Linked DNA regions of Nitratidesulfovibrio vulgaris str. Hildenborough. The protein of the gene in region 2 binds, or shares a complex with, the protein of the main gene of each other region. Links are inferred from orthologs where the notes say so. Each region holds a gene or a part of one and is shown on either strand. Other genes may lie near its edges. The genes, in order: DVU_RS15180 and DVU_RS07545.

Region 1 (3,040 bases), 1.7 Mb from region 2 along the record:
GGCGAACGGCTCACCTCTTCCGCCTGCCGGATGAGCTTCTCCATGGTGGCGGCGCGCTCCTCGAGTTCCATGTCGAGTCGGCGCAACTCATGTTGACGCTGGGCGAACGAGGCCACCAGTTCGGCTTCGAGTTCGGCGTTCTGGCGCAGGCGTTCGAGCAGGCTCTCCTGATTGGCCTGCAACCGCGAGAGCAGCGTCTCGGAACGGCGCAACCGCACGAAGAAGAGCAGCAGAAGGCCCAGCAGGGCCACTTCGGCGAGGGAAAAGAGGGCTATTGTCCAGAGGGATAGCTGCATGGGGGCGGTCTCAGACCTTGATGTTCACGAAGTTGCCCGTCCACGGGTCCTGCGGGGTTTCGGGCGTATCGTCGTCTTCAGGGGGGGGCGGCTTGCGGCGCGGCGGGGGACGGCGCTGACGCCCCCGGCTTCTGCCTTGTTCCTGCCGGGTCTGGACACCGGGCGAATGCTCGGCGTTGTCGGTCTTCTGCACCTGCTCACGGTCATGCAGCAGAGCCTCCTTCGCGACCTCCTGCGCTGTCGAACGCGCAAGTTCCGGTTGCGTCTGCGCATCATGCGCCAGACGCTCCGTATGTCCCAGCTGCGCCAGCAGCACCGGAAGCGAAGGGTCGATGGTCATGCTACTTCACCAGATAGTTCTCTATGAGCAGGTCCTCCAGCTTGCCGAGGCTCAGATAGCCGTTGATGATGGTGAGCAGGTCTTTCTTGAGCGTCTCGGCATTCGCCCCGTCCGTCAAAAAAACCAGCGACTTGTTCTTGAGGTAATAATACACCGCATCGCGGATGACCACCTTTTTGCCCTGTATCTCATGGATGAGCTTGGGGTCGGTGGCGGGGGCGGCGAACTTGCACACCAGAAAGCGAATCTGACCGTCCATGTCGCGCTGTTCGACCCAGAAGGGTTCCAGCGAGACGACCGGTGTCGATGCCTTGGGAACTTCGACGGGCGCAGGTTCAGACGGGACGACGACGGTCTTGGGCCCTGCCGGCTTTTCTGGCGGCGTACGCAGCACGAACCACCATGTGGCACCGCCGCCGCCCACAAGCAGCAACAGCACCGCAGCCGCGATGATGAGCAGCTTGCGATTGGCGAAGAGCGACTTCTTGGCGGGCTTCTCTTCAGGAATGTCGAGCGAGAGCGAGGTCTCGGCCTTCGGGGGGGGCGGGGGCGTCTCGACTTCGGGGATGAGGAATGGCGCGTCGTCGAGGTCGAGTTCGACCTTCTCTTCAGCGCGAGACATGGCCAGCCCCGCGTCGAGAGGGGCGGTATCGGGCTGGGCCTTGCCGGAAAGGTCTTCGGGCATGCGTTTCTCTGATGCCGCCCGCATAAGGACGGGTCGGACAGGGGTGGCGCGGCCTTATGCGACCGCGCCCGGAAATCAACCGAAGATCTTGTCGATCTTCTGCTTCATGGTCTCGGCAGTGAACGGCTTGACGATGTAGTTCGACACCTTGGCCTGCACGGCTTCGATGATGTTCTCCTGCTGCGCTTCGGCGGTGACCATGAGGAACGGCATGTCGCCGAACTCTTCGCTGGCGCGCACCTTGCGAAGCAGTTCGATGCCCGTCATGTTGGGCATGTTCCAGTCGGAGATGACGAAGTCGACCCTATCCTTGTTCAGGGTCTCCCACGCGGTGGTGCCGTCGTCAGCCTCGATGACGTTGGAGAATCCAAGCTGGCGGAGGATGTTCTTGATGATCCTGCGCATGGTGGAGAAATCGTCCACGACGAGGATACGCATATTCGGATTCGCAGGCATCTGAGGCTCCTTGCACGCTGTGCTAGACGGCGTCGTGCTCGCCGTAATGGTTGCGGAATTCGCGACGCAGCCTACCCAGCGCCTGTGAGTGCAACTGCGAGACCCGCCCCTCGGTGATGCCCATGACTTCTGCGGTTTCGCGCATGTTCAGTTCATCACTGTAATATAATGACAATACCAACTTCTCTCTTGGTGTCAATTCGTCGATGAGAGAGGCCACGCGCTCGATGAGCTCTTGCGTGGCTGCGGTCTGCATGGGGTCGGCGTCCGACTGCGGGCCGCCTTCACCCGCCAGCGAATCCTGCATAGCCTCCAGCGAGAGGCACAGCTGGTTCTGCAACGCCTCAAGGCCCAGTCGTACATCCTTCTCGTCCAACCCCGTGGCCTTCTGCAAGTCTTCTTCAGTGGCGCGCCGCCCCGTCTCGTGCTCGATGCGCTGCATGGCCTCGTCAAGCTGTCGCACCCGTTGCCGCAGACTTCGCGGGAACCAGTCGAGCCTTCGCAACTCGTCGAGCATGGCCCCACGGATGCGGCTTTCGGCGTAGGTCTCGAAGCGGATGCCCAATTGCGGCTTGAACTTGCCAAGTGCCTCCATGAGACCCAGCGTACCAGCGCTGATGAGTTCGCCAAGCTCGACGTTGCGCGGCAGCTTGGCCTTCAGGCGCAGGGCGAGGAAGCGTATCTTGGGCGCGTAATGACGGACGATGGCCTCCTTCTCCGCCGGGGCGAAGTCGGGCCATGCCGTCGTTCCGGCCTCAAGCGCCTCCCAAGGGCTAGCTGCGGAAGAGCAGCTTTTTCCAGAAGAACTTGATGTTACCATCCAGAGCCGCCGGAACGTCCCACGTTTGTACGGTCGCCGCCACCTGACGCACGGCGCGGCAGGCGGGGCTGTCGAGGGCCACCGAGCAGAACGGACGCTGGCTCACCACCGCCTTGCGGACGATGGGGTCGCGGGGGACGAAGCCCGCGAGGTCGAGCGATACGCCGCTCAAGAAGTGGTCGCAGGCCTTGTACAGGCGCGTGAACATCTCTTTCGCGCCGCGTTCGTCGGTGGCCATGTTCACCAGTACCTTGAAATGCTCCACCCCGTGGTTGAGCTTGAGCACCTTGATGAGCGCGTAGGCGTCGGTCAGCGAGGTGGGTTCGGGCGTGAGCACCACCAGCCGCTGTTGCGCAGCAAGGTTGAAATACAGGACATTGTCGTTGATACCGGCCCCGGTGTCCACGACAAGGTAGTCCACCCTGTCTTCCAGCGCGTCCAGC
Region 2 (3,253 bases):
TGACGTCCATGGGGGTTCTGAACGAGAAGTCCTCCATGAAGTTCAGCCGCTGGAAGGTGACCAGATGCCGTATCTCCGGGGCGATGCGTACCAGTTTTCTGGCCCTTTCTCGGCTGCGCAGCAGAAAACGCTTGCGGAACGATTCCGGGATACTCTCCACCCGCTCTTCGTCATAGATGCCACGCTGGGCATGTTGCAGCGCCCGGGCGGAGATGTCGGTGGCAAGCACAGAGAAGACGAACCCCGAATTGCGCTCGGCAAAGTCAGCAAGCACCATGGCCAGTGTATAGGGTTCCATGCCGAACGAGCAGCCCGCGCTCCATATCTGCATGGCACGCGAGGTACCGAACTGCGAACGCCAGCGGGGCAGCACCTTCTGCGCCAGCAACTCGAAGTGCCTGCCCTCGCGGAAGAACTCGGTGGTGTTCGTGGTCACCACATCGATGAACTGCTGCAACTCCTCCTGCTGCCCTCGCGCAGTGAAGAGGTACTCGGCGTACTGCTCATAGGAATCGAACCCGAGAGTACGAAGGCGCTTCTGCAAACGCGCCTCGAGCATGATGCGCTTGGCAGGGGTGAGCTTGATGCCGACCTGTTCATACACGTAGCGACTCATACGCTCGAACACCTTGGGCGTCATGCTCTTCGGTCTGAAAGGCGCGCCATCGCCCCCTCCCCTTTCCGGCGGCCCCTGTATCATACCTTCCGATACCCCCTGTCCCATCATGCGGCCTCAAGCGCTGCGGTATGGACGAGTCCCGGCACGTCGATGATCAGTGCCATGCTGCCGTCCCCCTGAATGGTCGCGCCGGAAATGCCCGGAATGTCCTTGTAGACCTTGCCAAGACTCTTGATGACCGTCTGGTGCTCTCCGATGACGCAGTCGACAACCAGCCCGAATCGGCTTCCGAGCGCGTTCACCACCACAAGCTGTTCCATGCCCGGAGAGACACCCGGAACCCGGAAGACATCGCGCAAGCGTATGAACGGCACGATGTCACCCCGCAGGTTGATGATGCGCTGTCGCCCGTCGACATGGTCGGGCGTATTGTGTTCGGCGCACTCTTCCACATGGGGCAACGGAATGATGTAGGACTCGTCCCCCACGCGAACCTGAAGCCCGTCGATGATGGCAAGCGTGAGCGGCAGCCGTATGGTGATGACTGTCCCCTTGCCCGGCGTGCTCTCCAGTTCGATACGCCCGCGCAGGCTCTCGATGGCTCGCTTCACCACATCCATGCCGACGCCGCGCCCCGAGACGCTGGTCACCTTCTCCGCAGTGGAGAAGCCTGCCGCGAAGATGAGTTCCAGCTTCTGCCGGGTGGAAAGGTCGACCTCGGGGGCAATGATGCCCTTGCGCAGGGCAGCCTGATAGATTCTTTCGGCATCGATGCCCGCACCATCATCCGAAATGGTCACCAGCACCTCGCCGCCAGCGTGAGCGGCTGCCAGCGTGATGCGCCCCGTGGCGCTCTTCCCGGCTGCCAGACGGCGTTCCGGCGATTCCACACCATGGTCGAGGCTGTTGCGCAGGCAATGCACCAGCGGGTCGCCCAGTCGCTCTATGACGGTCTTGTCCAGTTCCGTCTCGCCTCCGAGCGTGACGAGTTCGACGCTCTTGCCCAATTCTCCGGCGAGGTCGCGCACCAGCCGTCTGAAACGGCTGAACGTGGTTCCTATGGGCAGCATGCGCACACCCAGCGTCGTGTCGCGCAGGTCGTCGCTGAGCCTTTCGAGGGCTTCGACGAGGCTCAACATGCCGGGGGCGGGATGCTCGTGCGCCATACGCGCGATCTGGGACTGCACGATGACAAGTTCACCTACGAGATCGACTAGATAGTCGAGCTTGGCAGCAGAGACGCGAATGCTCGCCCCGGCGTCTCCCGCCTTTTCGGCGGGCTTGTCCCCGTCTTCGGTGCGGCTGCGGCGCAGTTCGCGCACCGTCTTCTGCTCCGCCAGCGCGGAAGCGACCTGATCAGGGGTGACGATGCCTGCCTCGGCGAGCAGTTCGCCAATGGGACGCTGCTCCTCCAGCACCCGCCGCAGGTCTTCGGTCGCCACATCGCCCCGTTCAAGCAGAATCTCGCCAAGCCGCTTGTAGGCACCGTCCTGTTCAAGCAGGTTCGCCTCGTCGATGAGCCGCACATCAACGGTCGCATCGTCCTCGACAAAGAGGAAGATGTCACGGATGGCGGCTTCATCACTATCGGTGGTGAGCAACACATCCCACCACACATGGCATTGCTCCGGGTCGAGTTCATCGAGGGCTGGCACGTCACCGAAATGGACGAAGAGCTTCGAACGCCCCAGGTCCTGTATCTCGCGCACCAGCCCCAGAGGGTTCGTGCCCGAGAGGAAGAGTTGCGGATGCGGCTTGAAGCGCACACGGTAGGTCCGCCGGGGACCTTCGACCTCACCGGACGACGGCATCTCATCGGCAGGGGACGCGGACGCGTGGTCATCACCCGGCAGCAGGGCCCGGAGAGCCTGCGTGAGGTCGGCGGACATGGAGACGTCGACGGCGAGGCCTTTCGTGGCACACTGCAGAAGGTAGGCGATATGGTCACGCGACTTCAGCGTAAGATCGAGCAGTTCCGGAGACAACTCCATCTCACCATTGCGAACCTTGTCGAAGACACTCTCCACATCATGGGTGAAGGACGCGATGTCGTCGAAGCCGAACATCGCCCCCGACCCCTTGATCGTGTGCATGGCCCGGAAAATGCGGTCGACGAGCGACCTGTCTTCGGGACGTTCCTCGATTTCAAGCAACGCCGTCTCAAGTTCGGCCAGCAGGTCTTGCGCCTCTTCGACGAACGCCTGACGGTTGAGTTCATCCTGCACGATCATTCCCCCGTGGTATTGTGCTGCCGCCTCTGACGCATCACGGCAGACATACGGCAGCGACAGCCATGCGCTAGCCTAGCAGCTTCTGCACGACAGCCAGCAACTGCTCGGGTTTGAACGGCTTGACTATCCACCCCGTGGCCCCGGCTGCCTTGCCTTCCTGTTTACGTGCCGCCTGGGATTCGGTGGTGAGCATGACCACGGGAATGAACTTGTAGGCAGGCGTGGCCCGTATGCGCCTTATGAGCTCGATACCATCCATGTTGGGCATATTCAGGTCGGTGATGACCATCTTCACCGGGCCGGAGAGCTTGCCCAGCGCGTCCTTGCCGTCCGAGGCCTCTATGACCTCGTAACCGGCATTCCGGAGTGTGAAGCCCACCATCTGACGGATACTAGCAGAATC

The links.
Region 1: the proteins of DVU_RS07545 (region 2) and DVU_RS15180 are in contact, whole or in part, in a solved structure (PDB 1A0O), measured with the Escherichia coli proteins. The link is inferred for Nitratidesulfovibrio vulgaris str. Hildenborough from one-to-one orthologs.

What each region holds. Positions count from the first base shown.
Region 1 is NC_002937.3:3,395,021-3,398,060, forward strand. Bases 88-2,809 are described here. They hold DVU_RS15180 (chemotaxis response regulator CheY), read right to left. Parts: upstream 1,778-2,809; coding sequence 1,397-1,777; downstream 88-1,396. Other genes in these bases: DVU_RS15165 (hypothetical protein), read right to left, coding at 88-296; DVU_RS15170 (hypothetical protein), read right to left, coding at 307-636; DVU_RS15175 (flagellar basal body-associated FliL family protein), read right to left, coding at 638-1,321; DVU_RS15185 (FliA/WhiG family RNA polymerase sigma factor), read right to left, coding at 1,800-2,597; DVU_RS15190 (MinD/ParA family protein), read right to left, coding at 2,551-2,809. Outside these bases: more of DVU_RS15165, read right to left, coding at 1-87; more of DVU_RS15190, read right to left, coding at 2,810-3,040. UniProt on the Escherichia coli protein: Involved in the transmission of sensory signals from the chemoreceptors to the flagellar motors.
Region 2 is NC_002937.3:1,675,781-1,679,033, reverse strand. Bases 288-3,222 are described here. They hold DVU_RS07545 (chemotaxis protein CheA), read right to left. Parts: upstream 2,851-3,222; coding sequence 724-2,850; downstream 288-723. Other genes in these bases: DVU_RS07540 (response regulator), read right to left, coding at 2,918-3,222; DVU_RS07550 (CheR family methyltransferase), read right to left, coding at 288-700. In the rest of the region: more of DVU_RS07550, read right to left, coding at 1-287; more of DVU_RS07540, read right to left, coding at 3,223-3,253. UniProt on the Escherichia coli protein: Involved in the transmission of sensory signals from the chemoreceptors to the flagellar motors. CheA is autophosphorylated; it can transfer its phosphate group to either CheB or CheY.